3 regions of the Burkholderia sp. Ac-20353 genome follow, and region 2 is predicted to be linked to each of the others. Evidence: predicted binding sites of a transcription regulator. Region 2 holds the regulator's gene; each other region holds the start of a gene.
The links. Region 2 encodes HrcA, which represses chaperone genes, less so after heat shock. Its sites were predicted from a motif close to TTAGCACTCNNNNNNNNNGAGTGCTAA; they were not measured.
Positions count from the first base shown of each region.

Region 1: a site for HrcA is predicted at 3,519-3,545, ahead of groES (co-chaperone GroES). Genes of this name have one in related genera too.
Region 3: a site for HrcA is predicted at 3,493-3,519, ahead of G3N94_RS24120 (co-chaperone GroES). Genes of this name have one in related genera too.

Region 1 covers NZ_JAAGPL010000161.1:30-6,613, forward strand. Annotated here, with positions in the region: gene G3N94_RS30735 (rubredoxin) at 112-282, opposite strand; gene G3N94_RS30740 (hydroxymethylpyrimidine/phosphomethylpyrimidine kinase) at 501-1,367, shown strand; gene groL (chaperonin GroEL) at 1,465-3,105, opposite strand; gene groES (co-chaperone GroES) at 3,152-3,445, opposite strand; gene G3N94_RS30755 (class I SAM-dependent methyltransferase) at 4,110-5,192, opposite strand; gene G3N94_RS30760 (hypothetical protein) at 5,201-5,473, opposite strand; gene G3N94_RS30765 (glycosyltransferase) at 5,674-6,584, opposite strand, start outside.
Region 2 covers NZ_JAAGPL010000087.1:17,795-24,378, forward strand. Annotated here, with positions in the region: gene recN (DNA repair protein RecN) at 1-1,027, opposite strand, end outside; gene G3N94_RS23400 (NAD kinase) at 1,047-1,955, opposite strand; gene hrcA (heat-inducible transcriptional repressor HrcA) at 2,083-3,105, shown strand; gene hemH (ferrochelatase) at 3,271-4,335, shown strand; gene G3N94_RS23415 (RNA-binding S4 domain-containing protein) at 4,340-4,747, shown strand; gene G3N94_RS23420 (hypothetical protein) at 4,719-4,880, opposite strand; gene grpE (nucleotide exchange factor GrpE) at 5,234-5,779, shown strand; gene G3N94_RS23430 (thioredoxin family protein) at 5,790-6,230, shown strand; gene dnaK (molecular chaperone DnaK) at 6,377-6,584, shown strand, end outside.
Region 3 covers NZ_JAAGPL010000092.1:2,310-8,893, reverse strand. Annotated here, with positions in the region: gene G3N94_RS24135 (sigma 54-interacting transcriptional regulator) at 1-820, opposite strand, end outside; gene G3N94_RS24130 (class II aldolase/adducin family protein) at 944-1,624, opposite strand; gene G3N94_RS24125 (alpha/beta fold hydrolase) at 2,055-3,338, shown strand; gene G3N94_RS24120 (co-chaperone GroES) at 3,547-3,837, shown strand; gene groL (chaperonin GroEL) at 3,850-5,490, shown strand; gene G3N94_RS42565 (GNAT family N-acetyltransferase) at 5,658-6,569, opposite strand.

The DNA.
Region 1 (6,584 bases), on a different contig from region 2:
CACTCGCGCCGGTCATGACCTGGTCACTCGCATAAGCCGCCCGCATGATCCGCAGGTGCGGGTGCGAGCGATACGCGAGGCCGGAGCGGAATGTCCCTAAAGCGTTGGTGGTCAGATCTGGACCATCTCGAAGTCTTCCTTGCGCGCGCCGCATTCCGGGCAGGTCCAGTTGATCGGGACGTCTTCCCAGCGCGTGCCCGGGGCAATGCCCTCTTCCGGCAGCCCGGCTTCTTCGTCATAAATCCAGCCACAAATCAGGCACATCCAGCTCTTGTATTCCATCTTAAGCCGCGTAGGGAAAGTCGGTAAATTCGGGAGCCATGATGGTACCGTGTCGGGGCCGGACTGCCTAGCAATCGCGCTCTAGTCGAACGCCTTCGTTGCGCCGCGCTAAAAAATCCGTTCTGCGTGCCGGCTTTCCGCCGCATAATGACTGCAACGGGCGCACACCAATGGTGCAGCCCGCTCCGCTTGAACGTTTCTTCTTGCCCCATTTGTCCATGTCCAGCAACGCCCCTCCGATCGTCCTTACCTTCGGCCTGTCCGATCCCACCGGTGGCTCCGGCCTCCAAGCCGATCTGATGACCCTGGCGAGCATGGGCTGTCACGGCGTGTCCGTCCTGACGGGCTACACCGTGCGCGACTCGGCTGCCTGCGACGAAGTCACGGGCCTCGATCCCGACGTCGTCGCCGCGCAGGCGCGCATGCTGCTCGAGGACATGCCGGTCGCCGCATTCAAGATCGGCGCGGCTACCCGCGCGGAAGTCGTGAGCGCGATCGCCGAGGTGGTCGCCGACTACGATGGCGTGCCGCTCGTGCTCGCGCCGGACTTCACGCTCGACGACGAGCACGTGCTGGCCGCCGACGACCTGCGCGAATCGATCGCCGACCTGCTCGCCCCGCAGACGACGCTGCTCGTCGCCGACTACGCGACGCTGATCGCGCTCGCGCAACCGGACGGCGACGCGGAAGCGCCGAACCTCGACGCCGCGCTGTCGCATCTGCTGTCGCAGGGCTGCGAATACATCCTCGCGTCCGAAGCCGGTTCGCACCGCCTCGTCAATACGCTGTACGGCGAGGAAGGCCAGATTCGCGAGGACATGTGGGACCGCCCGCCGCATCGGCTGATGGGCCTCACCGATACGCTCGGTGCGGCGATCGCCGCGCTGCTCGCGAACGGGCAGGAGCCGCCCGAAGCGGTGCGCGAGGCGCAGGAATACCTGTTCCAGGCCGTGCGCGACGCGTTCCGGCCGGGCATGGGCGCTTACCTGCCGGATCGCTTCTTCTGGGCGCGCAGCAACGACGACGACGCGTCGCCGCCTGCCGCAACGCCGGACCTGCTGCCGAGGACGTCGCACCGGCATTGAGAAATGAAGAAATAAAAAAAGACCCGCATCGCTGCGGGTCTTTTTTTGGCTGGAACGCGCGTCGCCGCGCGTTCCGGACACCATCGACCGAAGTCGATTACATGTCCATGCCCATGCCGCCCATGCCGCCCGGCATGCCGCCCGCCATCGGAGCGTCTTCCTTCGGCAGTTCTGCGACAGCTGCGTCCGTCGTCAGCAGCAGGCCTGCGACCGAAGCTGCGTTCTGCAGTGCGGTGCGCGTGACCTTGGTCGGGTCGACAACACCAGCCTCGACCATGTCGACGTACTCGCCCGTCGCTGCGTTGTAGCCGTAGTTGCCCTGGCCTGCAGCAACTGCCGCCACCACGACGCTCGCTTCTTCGCCGCCGTTCGTGACGATCTGGCGCAGCGGCTCTTCCATTGCGCGCAGCACGATCTTGATGCCGGCGTTCTGGTCGGCGTTGACGCCGGTCAGGCCTGCGATCGCGGTGCGAGCGCGGATCAGCGCGACGCCGCCGCCAGCCACGATGCCTTCTTCCACAGCCGCGCGCGTTGCGTGCAGTGCGTCTTCGACACGTGCCTTCTTTTCCTTCATTTCGACTTCGGTCGCAGCGCCGACCTTGATCACTGCCACACCGCCGGCCAGCTTGGCCACGCGCTCTTGCAGCTTTTCACGGTCGTAGTCCGACGTCGCTTCTTCGATCTGCGTGCGCACTTGCTTCACGCGCGCTTCGATGTTCACGGCTTCGCCTGCGCCGTCGATGATCGTCGTGTTTTCCTTGCCCACTTCGATGCGCTTCGCCTGGCCCAGTTCGGCCAGCGTTGCCTTCTCGAGCGTCAGGCCGGTTTCTTCCGCGACGACCTGACCGCCGGTCAGGATCGCGATGTCTTCCAGCATCGCCTTGCGACGATCGCCGAAGCCCGGCGCCTTGACCGCAACGGTCTTCAGGATGCCGCGGATGTTGTTGACGACCAGCGTTGCGAGCGCTTCGCCTTCGACGTCTTCAGCGATGATCAGCAGCGGACGGCCAGCCTTTGCGACTTGCTCGAGCACCGGCAGCAGATCGCGGATGTTCGACACCTTCTTGTCGTGCAGCAGCACGAACGGGTTGTCGAGGACGGCGACTTGCTTGTCCGGGTTGTTGATGAAGTACGGCGACAGGTAGCCGCGGTCGAATTGCATGCCTTCGACGACGTCCAGCTCGTCGGCCAGCGACTTGCCGTCTTCGACGGTGATCACGCCTTCCTTGCCGACCTTGTCCATCGCTTCAGCGATGCGATCGCCGATCGACGTGTCGCTGTTCGCCGAGATCGAACCGACTTGAGCGATTTCCTTGTTCGTCGTGCACGGCTTGCTGATCTTCTTCAGCTCTTCGACAGCCGCTGCGACTGCCTTGTCGATGCCGCGCTTCAGGTCCATCGGGTTCATGCCCGATGCGACGTACTTCATGCCTTCGCGGACGATCGATTGCGCGAGGACGGTTGCCGTCGTCGTGCCGTCGCCTGCGTTGTCGCTGGTCTTGGAAGCGACTTCCTTGACCATTTGCGCGCCCATGTTCTGGAGCTTGTCCTTCAGCTCGATTTCCTTCGCGACCGACACACCGTCCTTGGTGACCGTCGGGCCGCCGAAGCTGCGCTCGAGCACGACGTTGCGGCCCTTCGGACCCAGCGTGACCTTCACTGCGTTGGCGAGAATGTTCACGCCTTCGACCATCTTCGCGCGGGCGGAATCGCCGAATACGACGTCTTTAGCTGCCATCTTCTAACTCCTTGGATTCTTGGGAATATGTACCGTTATGGGACGCTTACTTGGCGTTGACCACGGCCATGATGTCTTCTTCGCGCATCACCAGCAGTTCCTGGCCGTCGACCTTGACGGTCTGGCCAGCGTACTTGCCGAACAGCACGCGATCGCCGACCTTCACGTCGAGCGCGATCGGCGCGCCCTTGTCGTCGCGCTTGCCCGGGCCGATGGCCAGGACTTCGCCTTGATCCGGCTTCTCAGCGGCTGCGTCGGGGATCACGATGCCCGATGCCGTCTTGGTTTCCTGATCCAGGCGCTTGACGATCACGCGATCGTGCAAAGGACGAAGGTTCATATCCACTCCTCTCTTGACTGAGATTGAAGAACACTTTGGGAATCTGCCCGGCGGTTCGCCCGGCAGAGAATTGTTAGCACTCTCGTGCAGCGAGTGCTAATTATATGGACGCGTTTTGACAAATTCAAGAAGGGGCCGGCGACGCCGATATCACGGGACGTCCGGCGCGAGTTCGCCCGGACGGGCGGCAGGTGCAGGCAAAATTTTCAGTGCAAAATCAATAGCTTATAAAAATCCACCGAAGCATGGACAGGCCGCGGCCCGCCACGACGGGATAACGAAAGACAGAAAAACGGGCGCCGGGTTCCACCTAGGGAAATCGCGCATTCGGGTGGAAAATTTCGGGAATCGCGCGATCGTCGCGCGTCGGCGGAGGACGGTTCGTGTCGCGCACGGGGTTCCATCCCATTTCAGGTGCACGCCGCCGGCATCGACGCGCGCGGCACGGTCCGCGAAGCGGTTTCGCGGACCGACGGCGGCACACCGCCCCGTTGCGAGGCGGCGGTGCAGTGAGAAAGGTTCTTCATGGCTGGGCGAAGAACCGACAGGAAGCCGTGTCTGCGCGATCGCCGGTTCGAAGGGCGGACCGGAGCCGGCGATGGGCGGATGCATGGCATCCATCGACGGCCTGTCGCAGGTCAGCTTCGGCTTCTGACAACCGACGCTAGGCCGATTTCGTGAACAGCACCATGCCTTCGATGAGCGAGTCCTCCTTGCAATCGTCGGACATCGACTCGTCGAGCATGCGAATGATGTTCCATGCCCACTCCGGCAGCGCGCCCTTGTCCAGCGACAGGCCAAGCGACAGCAACATGGCCATCTGGTTTTCGAACAGCTTCTCCGGACTATGCAGAGACCGGATCTCCAACGGCCCCAGGTCGGCCGCAAAGCTTTCGAGCAGATAGGCACGCGTGAACATCCACTTGTCGTCGAGATGCTTGAAGTATTCCGCGTTCTTGTCGCGCCCGATGCGCGACTTTCTGTCGTGGACGATATTGCGCATGAACTCGCGGACGCCATCGGCGATTTGCTGGCTTCGGCTATCGGCCAGAATGATGCCCATCGCCGCAGACAGGATCACGTTGCCGTTCTCGAAGGGTTCCATGAAGATCGCATGGCCACCCGGCTTCAGCACGCGGGCGACGTGCCTGAACATCAGGTCGGGGCGATACAGGTGATGCGCGATCGCATAGCCCACCACGAGGTCGACCGACGAGTCATGGAAGTCGAGTTGCTCGGCGTTCAGTTGCAGCACGTCGACCTTGCACTTGCAGTTGATGTCGACCAGGCCCTGCCTCAACAAGGCAAGCATCTCCATCGAAAGATCTGAGCAGATGATGCGGACGTTCGACAAATGGCCAAAGATCCGGATCAGTGAAAACACCGATCCGCCCGCTCCGGAGCCGACATCGAGAATGACGAAATCGTCCGCGCCGCAAGGCTCGCGGACGTTCACCGCGTTCAAGGCCTGCTGGATGACACCGTCGCAGTGATCCGAGTTGTAATGCGTCCTGACGTACTCCTGCGCCCGGCTCTTGAACTGTTCCGTCATATACGAATCGACGAAACCGCTGTCGTAGCCCGGTGTCAGCACGCCGAACCGCTCAACCAGCGCTCCGCGGAAGATCCCTTCCAAATTGCTCATGTCGACAGCCCTCTTTTTGGCCTTGAGACTCGTGCCTGGAGAAACGCCGGAATTGGCGCTCTCGCAGATGACTTCAGGTCCGCCTAGCGGTATGTGACGCATTCGTACTTTCAGACAGGCGCATCCACATCATGCTTGAAGGCACCGAATCGCCCGTCCGTCTCGACCACGTGTTCGAGTTTGTGGCTCTCATGCAGGCCCGGCGACGGCACCCCTTTCAATAAACCGTCCGCATGACGCAGGCCGCAGGCCGCAGGCCGCAAAATCCATGTTAATCGCCAAATATGAAATCCCCGACAATCCCCGGCAATATAACGCGCCATGAAAATCGGCGACTCCTGATTCGCGTGTCGCCGATAGTCGGACGCATTGGCAAATTTCATTGCACCGCACGTCATGCGGCGCCCATTCCGCCATGCGCATGATCGATGCACCAATAAAAAAAGGTTCTTCACGGATGAGCGTGAAGAACCCTCGAGTAGCCACGTCTGCGCCGTCGCAAGTTCAAGCGGCGAATCGACGCCGACGCTGCGGCGGACGCATGCAATCCACGGGCGGCCGGTTGCCGCCCTGGCTTTTTCCCCTACCTGGACATGACCATTTCCATGAATGGCGTGGGTGCGTCGAATTTCAGCCCGAACCACTTCCGGTTGACGAACTCGTAGACGTACACCGGCGTCTTCGATTTTGCGAACACGCGCACGCCCCAGGTCTCGCCCGGCTTGATCTCGATGCTTTCGAAATCGAGTCGCACCGGCTTCGTCAGATCCAGCTTCTGAAGGTCGACGACGATGTGGCCCCTGATGTAGTTCTCCGGCGAAACAAGCTCGACACCGAACTGGCCCTGCTTGACGAAATCGACCGTCAGCGCGAAGCACAGTGCCGACAACTTGCCGGACGGGAGCGTGACGCGGTATTCGTGGAACGGCGTGTCGTGAAGCGAATCGCTCAATTCGAGCGAAGAGCCGCTCCGCCGCCAGCCCTGCTGTTCGCTGAACGCCTTCAGGCGCGCGAACTGCGGGGAGATCATGCTCCACAGGTTGCCCGGTGCCGCGAAGATCCGGTGACGCCACGAGTAGCGGCGGATCCGCCGGAAAGTGGCCAGTTCGCACGCCTGCTCGATGGCGGGTGTAAACGACACGTCTCCTCCGGCCACACCCGTTCGCTGCCGGGACCAGGACGCCAGCTTGTGCAGGCGATCGGCCTGGATTTCCCACGGCACTTCACTGCCGTGCTTCTCGAGAATGGCCTGAAGGACGGCCGCGTTTTCCTTGCCGGAGAAATGAGCCGCACAGTACGCCGCGTTGTTCTCGCCGATCCGCTGGAGGCCGGCGCGATCATCCACGGCACCGACGAGCGCGTGATACCACGACGCCGACTTGCCGGAGTCGTGCACGAACACCGCATTCCCGCATTCGACGATCTGGTCGTACGGTTGCGTATCGGGCAGCACGGGGACCGCGTTCATGATCAGCGCGGACAAGAGCGGGTGCA
Region 2 (6,584 bases):
CCAGCGCGCCGAGGTCGGCGGCCGCATCGAGCGCGGCAAGCTGCGCGCGCCGCGCCGCGTGCTCTTCGTGCAGCGTATCGGGCGGCAGGCGGAACTTGCGGGCGGTCGAATGCAGCGCGTCGAGACGCGTTTCGACCTGCGCGAGCCGGTTCGGGTCGAGGTCGAGACGCTGCGCATAGTGCGACAGCGAATAGACGGCCTCCTGCAGCTGGATTTCGGCCGGCTCGAGCGACGCGAGCGCGTCGCCGAGCGCCGGATCGTAGTCGGCGAGGCTGCGCAGCTTCGACACGATCGCGCCGAGCTGCGCGAGCATCGCGTCGTCGGCTTCGGACAGCGCGTTGAGCGCGCCCTGCACGCCATCGATCAGGTTCGCCGAATGCGACAGGCGCTTGTGTTCATTGCTCACTTCGTCCCATTCGCCGGGTTGCGGCGCGAGCTTGTCGAGCTCGGCGAGCTGCCACGCGAGCTTCTCGCGTTCGAGCTGCAGCTCGCGCTCGTGCGCCTTCGCCGCGTCGATCGCCTGGGTTGCGTCGCGCCACACGCGCCATGCGCGCGCGACGTTCGCGGCGTCGGCGACGAGCCCCGCGTGCGTGTCGAACAGCTCGCGCTGCGCGTCCGGCCGCATCAGCAGCTGGTGCGCGTGCTGGCCGTGGATGTCGACGAGCATCTCGCCGACTTCGCGCAACTGCGCGAGCGTCGCGCTCGTGCCGTTGATGAACGCGCGCGAACGGCCGTTTGCGTCGATGACGCGCCGCAGCATCACGACGTCTTCGGTGTCGAACGCGTGCTCGTCGAGCCAGCGCGCGACGCGGTCGTGCGGCGTGAATTCGGCGGTGATGTCGGCGCGGCTGCAGCCGGCGCGCACGACGCTCGCGTCGGCGCGCTCGCCGAGCGCCAGCGCGAGCGCGTCGATCAGGATCGATTTGCCGGCGCCGGTTTCGCCGGAAAAGACGGTAAAGCCGCTGTCGAATTCGAGGTCGAGCGCGGCGACGATGACGAAGTCGCGGATCGAGAGGTGGCGGAGCATGGTATCGGGCGGTTGTGCGTCAGGACGCCGTGTCGTCGTCTTCTTCGGGTGATGCGTGCTCGTTCCAGTGCAGCTTCTTGCGCAGCGTCGCGTAATAGCTGTAGCCGATCGGATGCAGGAACGGCACCGTGTGCTTCGAGCGGCGCACCTCGATCGTGTCGTTCAGCTCGAGCGCGGTGAACGACTGCATGTCGAAGTTCACGTTGACGTCGCGGCCGCTGACGATCTGGATCGCAATCTTCGTGTCGTCCGGCAGCACGATCGGCCGGTTCGACAGCGCGTGCGGCGCGATCGGCACGAGCACGATGCCCTGGAGCTGCGGGTGCAGGATCGGCCCCGCCGACGACAGCGCATACGCGGTCGAGCCGGTCGGCGTCGCGACGATCAGGCCGTCCGAGCGCTGGTTGTACATGAACCGGCCGTCGACCGACGCGCGCAGCTCGACCATCCCGGAGACGCCGCTGCGGTTCACGACGACGTCGTTGAACGCGAGTGCGTGGTAGATCGGCTCGCCGTCGCGCACGATCCGCGCCTCGAGCAGCGATCGCTCCTCGCGCTCGAACTTGCCTGCCAGCATCACGGGGACGCGCGCCTGCATGTCGGCCGCCGCGATGTCCGTGATGAAGCCGAGCCGCCCGTGGTTGATCCCGATCAGCGGCGTCTTGTACGGCGCTAGCTGCCGGCCGATGCCGAGCATCGTGCCGTCGCCGCCGAGCACGACCGCCACGTCGGCACGCGCCCCGATTTCGGCCGGGGTGAGCGCCGGGTAGCCAGCGATGCCGATCTCGCGCGCAGTGTCGGCTTCGAATACGACCTCGAAACCCTGCTTCGCGATACAGGCGGCCAGCGTCGCGAGCGGCTCGGCGATGCCGGGCGTGTTGCTCCGGCCGACGAGCGCGACAGTATGGAACTGATTACCGGTTTTCATGGCGGCATTACACCATAGCTCGTTGACGAAAAGAACCGTTTGCGGCCCCGGGCGCCGCGTCCGGCCCGATTGCATGTCGGGCGCGGCCACTCGCCGCAGTCGCGCGGTTGCGCTAAAATTTTCCACCATGCTAGATCCTCGCGCACGAACCCTCCTGAAAACCCTGATCGAACGGTATATCGCCGACGGTCAGCCGGTCGGATCGCGCACGTTGTCCCGTTATTCCGGGCTCGAGCTGAGCCCGGCGACGATCCGCAACGTGATGTCCGACCTGGAGGAGCTCGGCCTCGTTTCGAGCCCGCACACGTCGGCCGGCCGCGTGCCGACGCCGCGCGGCTATCGGCTGTTCGTCGACACGATGCTGACGGTCGACGCGCCGATCGACGCGGACGCAGTCGCCCGCCAGGTGCAGACCACGCTGCAGGCCGGCGAGCCGCAGCAGAGGGTGGTCGCGGCCGCGGCGAGCGTGCTGTCGAACCTGTCGCAGTTCGCGGGCGTCGTGCTGACGCCGCGCCGCAGCCACGTGTTCAAGCAGATCGAGTTCATGCGCCTGTCGGACAAGCGCATCCTGCTGATCATCGTCACCCCCGAGGGCGATGTGCAGAACCGGATGCTCGCGACCCCGCGCGACTATTCGCCGTCGCAGCTGACCGAGGCATCGAACTACATCAACGCGCATTTCGCCGGACTGTCGTTCGACGAGGTGCGGCGCCGCCTGCGCGACGAGATCGACCAGCTGCGCGGCGACATGACCACGCTGATGCACGCAGCCGTGACCGCGAGCACCGAGGTGCCGGACACCGAGGACACCGTGCTGATCTCCGGCGAGCGCAACCTGCTCGAGGTCGCGGACCTGTCGTCCGACATGGCGCGGCTGCGCAAGCTGTTCGACGTGTTCGACCAAAAGACCGGCCTCCTGCAATTGCTCGACGTGTCGAGCCACGCCCAGGGCGTGCAGATCTTCATCGGCGGCGAATCGACGCTCGTGCCGATCGAGGAAATGAGCGTCGTCACCGCGCCTTACGAGGTGAACGGCAAGATCGTCGGCACGCTTGGCGTGATCGGCCCGACCCGCATGGCGTACAACCGGGTGATCCCGATCGTCGACATCACCGCGCGGCTGCTGTCGCTCACGCTCAGCCAGCAATAGTCAGCCTTCACCAGCCTTCACCAGCCTTCACCGGCAAAAGCCCGTCCCGCCATCGTGCCGCGGCGCGCCGCGCGCCGCAATCGGCCGAACGGCCAGTCACCGCGTCCGGGACGGCCCGCTATAATTGAAAGCCGTCCGGTTCCGTGCCCCGTGCACGTACTTTTTATGCGCTTCGATCTTGAGCCGCCATCGAGCGTCGCGGCCGCCCATCGCATCGCGGTGCTGCTGATCAATCTCGGCACACCTGACGCACCGACGCCGCGCGCGGTCCGGCGCTATCTCGCCGAATTCCTGTCCGATCCCCGCGTCGTCGAAATCCCGCAGGCGATCTGGCAGGTTCTGCTGCGCACGCTCATCCTGCCGCTGCGCGGCCGCGCGTCCGCGAAGAAGTACGCGGCCGTCTGGATGCCCGAGGGCTCGCCGCTGCGCGTGCACACCGAGCGCCAGGTCGAAGGCGTGCGGCACCTGCTCGCGTCGAACAGCTATCACGTGCTGGTGGACTACGCGATGCGCTACGGCAGCCCGAGTCTCCCGCAGGTGCTCTCGCAACTGAAGCGCGCAGGCGTCGAGCGGGTGCTGCTGATGCCGATGTATCCGCAATACTCGGCGTCGACGACTGCGACGGCGTTCGACGCCGCCTTCGACGCGCTCGCGCGCATGCGCAACCAGCCGGAAATCCGCACGGTGCGCCATTACGCCGACCATCCGGCGTATATCCACGCGCTTGCCGAGCAGGTGCGCCAGTATTGGGCGCAGCATGGCCGGCCCGATTTCGCGGCCGGCGACAAGCTCGTACTGAGCTTCCACGGCGTGCCGAAGCGCACGCTCGACCTCGGCGATCCGTATCACGACCAGTGCCAGCAGACGGCCGCGCTGCTGATGGCCGCACTCGGGCTGTCGACGATCGAATGTCGCGTGACCTTCCAGTCGCGTTTCGGCAAGGCCGAATGGCTGCAGCCGTACACCGCACCGACGCTGCGCGAGCTCGGCGCGGCCGGCGTGCGGCGCGCGGACGTGTTCTGCCCGGGCTTTACGGCCGACTGTCTCGAGACGATCGAGGAGATCGGGATGGAGGTGCGCGACGAATTCATCGCCGGTGGCGGCCAGGCGTTCCATCGCATTCCGTGCCTGAACGGCGCACATGCGTGGATCGGCGCGCTGGGCGAGATCGTCGCGGAAAATCTGCAGGGCTGGCCGGTCAAGGCGGCGCAGCCGGAAACGGTAGGCTGAAGCGATGAATTACAGGATTTCCACCGAACCGGGCGCAAAGCTGCGCATCGACAAGTGGCTGTGGGCCGCACGGTTCTTCAAGACGCGTACGCTCGCGGCCGACGCGGTCGAAAAGGGCCGGGTGCGGATCGGCGGCGCGCCGGTGAAGCCGGCCAAGGAAGTGCGGGTCGGCGACGAGGTCGAGATTGCGATCGAAGGCATCGTCTGGCACATTGCCGTGCTGGGCATCTGCGACTTGCGCGGGCCGGCGAGCGTCGCGCAGACCCTTTATGCGGAGACGGAAACCAGCCGGGCCGCGCGGCTCGCCGAGCAGGAGCGGCGCCGGACGTACCGCGAGCCGGCTGCCGAGCTGCACGGCCGGCCGACGAAACGCGACCGCCGCATCATCGACAGATTTTCTGGTGGGGACTGAACATCTGGTCAAGCGTCGCCTGCACGCTTCCGTATTCGGTCGTGCGGTCGGTGACCGCCCCGGACAGGCAGATGGTGGTGGTGCCGGCAATGAGTACCAGCGCGACCACCGATATGGCAAAGGTCAGTTTCACGGTACTCCCCTCGAGAAGACGGGTGAAAACAGCGCCAGGTGGTTGTCAGGCGGCGGACAGGTCAGGGTAAACGAGCTTCGCCGACGCCTGAGATGCAGTGTAGTGCAGCCCCCGGAGGCCAGCCAGTACTTGCCTGGTAAGCGTTGTTACAGGCCGTTTCGCCCGATTGGCGGGGCGTGCGGGCCGTGCACCGGCAGGCTGCGCGCTTGTTTCGCGGCATTGGCGAATCCGCACGAATAACCCTCTTGAAAATGCTGTTTTCGTTCTTATCTGCACCACTAATGTGCGGTGCCGCCGGGCTTTCGTCCGATGGTTGCCGATTTGGCTTCAACCTCTAATCGACTTTCAGCGACATGGAAAACACGCAAGAGAACCCGGCTACCCAATCGGCCGAAGACATCGGTAGCGAGACGCAGGCAGCGCAAGGCGCCGCGCCGGCAGCCGTTGCCGCCGAAGCGGCGCTCGCCGAGGCTCAAGCCAAGGTCGCCGAGCTGCAGGAAAGCTTCCTGCGGGCGAAGGCCGAAACCGAGAACGTGCGCCGCCGTGCGCAGGACGACGTCGCGAAGGCACACAAGTTCGCAATCGAAAGCTTTGCCGAGCATCTGCTGCCAGTGCTGGACAGCCTCGAGGCGGCAGTCGGCGACACCTCCGGCGATCTCGCGAAGGTGCGCGAAGGCGTCGAGCTGACGCTGCGCCAGCTGACGAACGCGCTCGAGAAGGGCCGCGTGGTCGCGATCAACCCGGTCGGCGAAAAATTCGATCCGCATCAGCACCAGGCGATCTCGATGGTGCCGGCCGACCAGGAACCGAACACCGTCGTCGCCGTGCTGCAGAAGGGCTACACGATTGCCGACCGCGTGCTGCGTCCGGCGCTCGTGACCGTCGCGCAACCGAAGTAAGGCCGCTGCAATGGCCGTCGCCGGCGTCGATCCGGCCGCATTTGACGCGTTCGGCATGCAGGCGCTGTCGGCCGACACGTTCGACGCCGGTCTCGCGAGCGCGGGCGACGCGCTCGCCGTCGTGTTCTTCTGGGGCGTCGACTGCTTCAACTGCGAAATTGCGAAGAAGGCGATGCTCGCCCAGCCGGACGCGATCCGCGCGCTCGAGCTGAAGTGGTTCCATCTCAACGTGTATGAACACCACGCGCTGGGGCGCCGCTTCGCGCTGCACGGCGTGCCGACATGGTTCTTCTTCCATCGGGGCAAACGGCTTGGCCGGGCGACTGGCTGGCATGGCCTCGCGCAGTTCCAGGCGGCCGTGGCGGCCGCGCGGGCGAAGATCGTGGCAGCCGGTAATCCTGGCGCCGGCGCGGCGGCCGGTGCGGCAATCGGCGACCGGGCGGCCGATTGAAAAAATTTAATAGCCGCATCGCTTGTCGGGTCTTGAAAACGGTGCGGCCGGACGCATTTCGGGAACAGAGTTGAATTCGGCGCGCGAAACGGCCGCAAAATGGCGGGTTTCGCGCAGCAATCAAGGATTTCTGGAGATTAGGAAAAATGGGAAAGATCATCGGTATTGACCTCGGCACCACGAACTCGTGCGTCGCGATCATGGAAGGCAACCAGGTCAAGGTCATCGAGAACTCGGAAGGCGCCCGTACGACGCCGTCGATCATTGCCTACATGGACGACAACGAAGTGCTCGTTGGCGCGCCGGCCAAGCGTCAATCGGTGACGAACCCGAAGAACACGCTGTTCGCGGTCA
Region 3 (6,584 bases), on a different contig from region 2:
CATCGGACGGCGCCAGCGACAGCGCAGAGAACTGCAGGTCGCCGACATCGATCGCACCGCCCGCGCAGATCAGCATCGCGTGGTGGATCACGTTCTCGAGCTCGCGGATGTTGCCGGGCCATGCATGGGCATGCAACCGCGCGCGTGCGGCGTCCGTCAGCGACGGCGCCGCGACGCGCAGCCGCTTTGCATACGCGTCGACGAAATGCTCGATCAGCGGCGCGATGTCGCCGGGCCGCTCGCGCAGCGGCAGCAGGCTCAGCTTCACGACGTTGAGCCGGTAGTACAGGTCCTCACGGAAATTGCCCGCGCGCACCGCCGCTTCGAGATTCACGTTGGTCGCCGCCACGAGCCGCACGTCGATCCTCACGGTCTTGCGCGAGCCGACCGGCGTCACCTCGCGCTCCTGCAGCACGCGCAGCAGCTTCACCTGTGCGGACAGCGGCAGGTCGCCCACCTCGTCGAGAAAGAGCGTGCCGCGATTCGCGGATTCGAACCAGCCGGGCTGGCTGTTCACCGCGCCGGTGAACGCGCCGCGCTCGTGGCCGAACAGCTCGCTTTCGATCAGCGTTTCCGAAAACGCGCCGCAGTTGACCGCGACGAACGGCCCGTCCCGGCGCTCGCTCAGCGAATGCACGAGACGCGCGATCAGCTCCTTGCCGGTGCCGCTCTCGCCCGTTACGAGCACGGTTGCATCGCTCGGCGCGACGAGCTGGATACGTTCGAGCAGCACCCGCGATTTGGGATCGTCGAACGTCAGGGCCTTCGCACGGATGGTGATCGCGTGCAAAGTCGGATCGGGCAAGCTGAAAATGGCCATGGCACGACCGGCGTGATGAACGGGGAAAGCCCGACGATAGCAAGGCCCGCGCCGGCGACGAACCAATTCATCGAGCTATCGGTATGACGTCGTCCGGATTGCAACCGTCGCGCGGCACCGCGCTCACGCGAGCCCGGTCATCTTCCATTGCTGCTCGAGCGCGCCCGGCCCGAATGCCTGCGAGCCGCCGAGCGGCTGCGCGAGCGCCTGGAAGTACGCGGCTTCCTCGAGGATCAGGATGTACTTCGACACGTCGAGAATCGACTTGCCCCAGAACGTCGCGCCGCCGTTCGCCTCGAGAATCGCCGGAACGTCCGGATCGCGGTGGATCGTGTCGACGATGAAGCGTGACTCGCCGGGCCGGCGGTCGACGTAGACCGGGATCTCCCGCGCGCGCGTGTAGCGCGCGGCCGGCGCATAGAGGATCGGCAGCGAGCGGTGCGCGCTCGCCCACGCGCCGAGATACGGGCCATGCACGTGGATCACGACGTCGACCTCGGGCGCCTCGCGGAACACGCCTGCGTAGCGCGTACCGTTGCCGCCCGCGTGCGCGTCGCCGTGCAGCACGTCGCCGTCGAGCGTCACGACGACGGGCTGGATCTCCTGCGACGCGGCCCACGGACTCGGCGCCGACAGCGCGACGACGAGCTCCGTGCCAGGCACACGCTGGAATGCCTGGAACGTGTTGGTCGCGGACAGCGTGCGCGTTTCATTGAGCACGCGCGCAGCCTGCGCGAATTCGCGCGCCGCGCTTTCGACGAACGCCACGAGTTCGCCGCTGTCGATGGCTTGAGTGACTGACATGGATGTGGAGTCCTTTTCCGGTTGAACGAATCGTGCCGCCGGATGGCGGCCTGCCGTGACGGGATCAGCAGCAATCGTGCCAGCGACGTGCATACGCGTGGATCGCTGTCTGTCCGATGCGGGCATGCGGCCGATGCCAGGCGTCATGCGAATCGTGCGCGTGAACCTGCTGCAGGAGCAGCAGCGCGTGACCCGCTTTGCTGCGTGCAACACAGTTCGCAAACCGGTGACGGCAACGCGAATCGCATCACGAGCCGGCAGTACCGACGGCGATGCACAGCGCAACTCGCTGGTTCGAATCTTGCATCGCAACCCGCTCGCGTCGCGCGGTCCTCATGCGGCCCTCGTGCGGCCTCGTGCGGCCTCATGCGGCCCATTTAGCGCTGCGCGCGTCGCATCCCGTTCCGACTTCATTCACATCCACCCGACCATGACACTCTTGCATCTGCGCGGCGTCGCCGCGCGCACACTGCTGGTTTCGGCGCTCGCCGCGTCGTCCGTCCCTTCGCTCGCGGCGTCTGCCGCCCGCGTGCCGGCACCCGATCCACTGCAAGGCGACGGCCGCGTATCCGCGTTCTACACATGGGACCGGGACATTCCCGCCACGCCCGGCGTGCTGCTGCGCTCCGAGCCGCTGCCCGCGACGCTCGGTCTCGCGAGCGCCGCGCGGCAGCTTCGCATCCTGTATTCGTCGACCGACGGCGTTGGCGGCCGCACGCCGATCGCCGTGTCGGGCGCGCTGTTCGTGCCGCGCGGCACGCCGCCCGCCGGCGGCTGGCCGATCGTCGCATGGGCGCACGGCACGTTCGGGATGGCCGACATCTGCGCACCGTCGTGGTTCGGCCGCTCGTATCGCGACGTGCGCTACCTGAACGCATGGCTGCAACAGGGCTTCGCAGTCGTCGCGACCGACTATCAGGGGCTCGGCACGCCAGGACCGAATCCGCAACTCAACAACCGCTCGAACAGCTACACGCTGCTCGACAGTGCGCGCGCGGTGCTTCATGCCGAGCCCGACCTCGCGAACGAAGTCGTGCTGGTCGGCCAGTCGCAAGGCGGCTCCGCGGTCGTCGCGGCGGCAGGATACGCGCCCGGCTATGCACCCGACCTCGCGATCCGCGCGACGGTGGCGACCGGCGTGATCTACAACGCGCCACGCGCGACGCTCGCGTCGCTGCCGAAGTTCGAAACCGCGTATCGGCGCGAGCCGAACCGCGTCGATCCGACGCTCGCTTACCAGTTCTATTCGGTGCTGTCCGCGCAGCAGATCGATCCGACGCTGCGCGCGGATGAAGTGCTGACCGACACCGCGCTGCCGATTCTCGAACAGGCGCGCGTCAGTTGCCTCGCGTCGCTCGAGGACGACGCGGCGCTCGCGCACCTCACGCACGCGAACACCGTGAAACCCGGCGGCGACGCGCGGCTGAAGGCGTGGTGGGACGAATACCTGAAGTACCCGACGCTGAAGATCGACACGCCCGTGTTCATCGGCGCGGGTGCGGACGACGGGCTCGCGCCGCTCGAACTCGCGCTCGCGAAAGATGCGTGCGCGGCCGGCACGACGGTCGAGGCGCACCTCTACGCGGGCCGGGAACACAACGGCACCGTCAACGCGTCGCTTGCCGATTCGATCCCGTTCGTGAAACGCGTGCTCGCGGGCGAGAAGATCCGGGCGATCTGCACGCCGTCGCCACAGCAGGCTGCGACGCAATAGCCGCCGGACGCACGCGCTTTGCACGACGGCGCAAATGCTTTCCCGGAATCGAGCACTTTGCTGTTTCGCTGCCGTACGCGCGTCCAAAGCGCCCGCACGCAAATGCTTTTCGGAATCCGTTATTGGATCGCACCGGCGTCCGTTTTTATACTCGTCAGCACTCTCTGATAAAGAGTGCCAACCAATCTCGACAGAACAGGACGGACAGATGAGCCTACGCCCCTTGCACGATCGGGTCATCGTGAAGCGACTCGACCATGAAACCACCACCGCTTCGGGCATCGTGATTCCCGACAGCGCCGCGGAAAAGCCCGACCAGGGCGAAGTGATCGCGGTCGGTCCTGGCCGCCGGGACGCCGACGGCCAGCGCATCGCGCCCGACCTGACGGTCGGCGAGCGCGTGCTGTTCGGCAAGTACGCGGGCCAGTCGGTCAAGGTGAACGGCGATGAACTTCTCGTGTTGCGCGAGGAAGACATCGTCGCCGTCGTCAATCAATAACGGAGCGCAATCATGGCAGCAAAGGACATCATCTTCAGCGACGTCGCCCGCGCGAAACTGACCGAAGGCGTGAACATTCTCGCGAACGCGGTAAAGGTCACGCTCGGGCCGAAAGGCCGCAACGTCGTGCTCGAGCGCAGCTTCGGCGCGCCGGTCGTCACGAAGGATGGCGTGTCGGTTGCGAAGGAAATCGAGCTCGCCGACAAGCTGCAGAACATCGGCGCGCAGCTTGTGAAGGAGGTCGCGTCGCGCACGAGCGACGCGGCCGGCGACGGCACGACGACAGCCACCGTGCTCGCGCAGGCGATCGTCCGCGAAGGGCAGAAATACGTCGCCGCGGGGCTCAACCCGCTCGACCTGAAGCGCGGCATCGACAAGGCCGTCGCGGCGGCCGTCGAAGAGCTGAAGAAGATCAGCAGGCCGACCACGACGAGCAAGGAAATCGCGCAGGTCGCGACGATCTCCGCGAACGGCGAGGAATCGATCGGCCAGCGCATCGCCGAGGCGATCGACCGCGTCGGCAAGGAAGGCGTGATCACCGTCGAGGACGGCAAGTCGCTCGCCGACGAACTCGACGTCGTCGAAGGGCTGCAGTTCGATCGCGGCTATCTGTCGCCGTACTTCATCAACAACGCGGACAAACAGATCGCCGAGATCGAGAACCCGTACATCCTGCTGCACGACAAGAAGATCGCGAACATCCGCGACCTGCTGCCGGTGCTCGAACAGGTCGCGAAGTCCGGCCGGCCGCTGCTGATCATCGCGGAAGACGTCGAGGGCGAAGCGCTCGCGACGCTCGTCGTGAACAACCTGCGAGGAATCCTGAAGACCGTCGCGGTCAAGGCACCGGGCTTCGGCGACCGCCGCAAGGCACTGCTCGAGGACATCGCGATCCTGACCGGCGGCCAGGTGATCGCCGAGGAAACGGGCCTGACGCTCGAGAAGACGACGCTCGCGGAGCTCGGGCAGGCGAAGCGCATCGAGGTCGGCAAGGAAAACACGACGGTGATCGACGGCGCCGGCAACGCGGCGAATATCGAGGCGCGCGTGAAGCAGATTCGCGTGCAGATCGGCGACGCGACGTCGGACTACGATCGCGAGAAGCTGCAGGAACGCGTCGCGAAGCTCGCGGGCGGCGTCGCGGTGATCAAGGTCGGCGGTGCGACGGAAATCGAGGTCAAGGAGAAGAAGGATCGCGTCGACGACGCGCTGCATGCAACGCGCGCGGCCGTCGAGGAAGGCATCGTGCCGGGCGGCGGTGTCGCGCTGATCCGCGTGAAGCAGGCGATCCGCGAGCTGACCGGCGCAAACGCCGACCAGAACGCGGGCGTCAAGATCGTGCTGCGCGCGCTCGAGGAACCGCTGCGCCAGATCGTCACGAACGCGGGCGAAGAAGCGAGCGTGGTCGTCGCGAAGGTCGCGGAAGGCTCGGGCAACTTCGGGTATAACGCGCAGACCGGTGAATACGGCGACCTCGTCGAATCTGGCGTGCTCGATCCGACCAAGGTCACGCGCACCGCGCTACAGAACGCTGCGTCGGTCGCGGGGCTGCTGCTGACGACCGATGCGACCGTGCATGAAGCGCCGAAGGATCCGGCGCCGGCCGCGACGCCCGGCGCGCCGGGTGCGGGTGGGCCGGGGTTCGATTTCTGAACATGGCCTCGTGTGCCGGATAACCGGCACGGTGGAGGCTGCGGAGAAAACGCAACGCGTGGCAACTCAGATCGCCACGCGTTGTTTTTTATCCGTGGTCTCAACGCGCAGGCAAGCGACGCCAATGCGAGGTGGCCGGATCCGCGCGCATGGATCAATCGAACACGTTAGCGACGATAGATAAACTCGGCATCGGTCGAGCTTCCGACCTTGAATTCATAACCGCCGACGCGCTTGAACCCGGCCCGCTCATAGAATGCAATGGCCTTCTCGTTACCGGACCATACGCCGAGCCAGATCGGGCCGGGCCGGTTCTCCGCAAGAAAGTCGATTGCAAGACCGAGCAGGCGCTGACCGGCCCCGGTACCTTGCGCGTTGCGACGCAGGTAAATCTGGCAAATCTCCCCGTCTCCGTTCTTCACTTCGGGATGCGGCAATTTGCACGGACCGACAAACGCATAACCAACCAACGACTGATCACTCGCCTCGACCACCCAGGTTCGGTGCTCCGGATCCAGCAGCTGGCCCCTGACGACTTCCGGCGAGTAACTTGCGGCTTCATAAGCCGCGAGATCCTCAGCGCCATAAGGTATCCCGAAGCCCTCGACAAACGTTTCGCGGAACGTTTCACGCTTCAATTCAGCCAGGCGATCGGCGTCACCGACGTGTGCAATGCGTATCATATTAGTGACCGTCGAATTTTTATGTAATTCTGGCGTACCCACCTTGAACCAGGCTTTCGCGATCTTGCCGTTCGACACTTCATAAATCGCGACTACGTCCACCTCCCCCGTACCTTCCGGAAAGGTTCGCGTGACTCGTTCCTGATCGACGACCACGTTTCCGACGACCGCGCGATGGAGCAGTCGCCCGAACAGATTCGATTCTTCGAAACGTTTGGCGTGGCGCTCGCGTATTTCGTCCGCACCTCGCGCAAGCAGCCGCGACGGGAATTCATAATATTCGCAGTCTTCCGCCCACCACTGCATGAACGCGTCGATATCTCGTGCGTTATAAGCGTGCAGTTGCTGTTCAACCGGGTACGCTACCGAAGTAGCGGAAATAGCTTCGTCGGTCATGCTGGTATTCGCCGT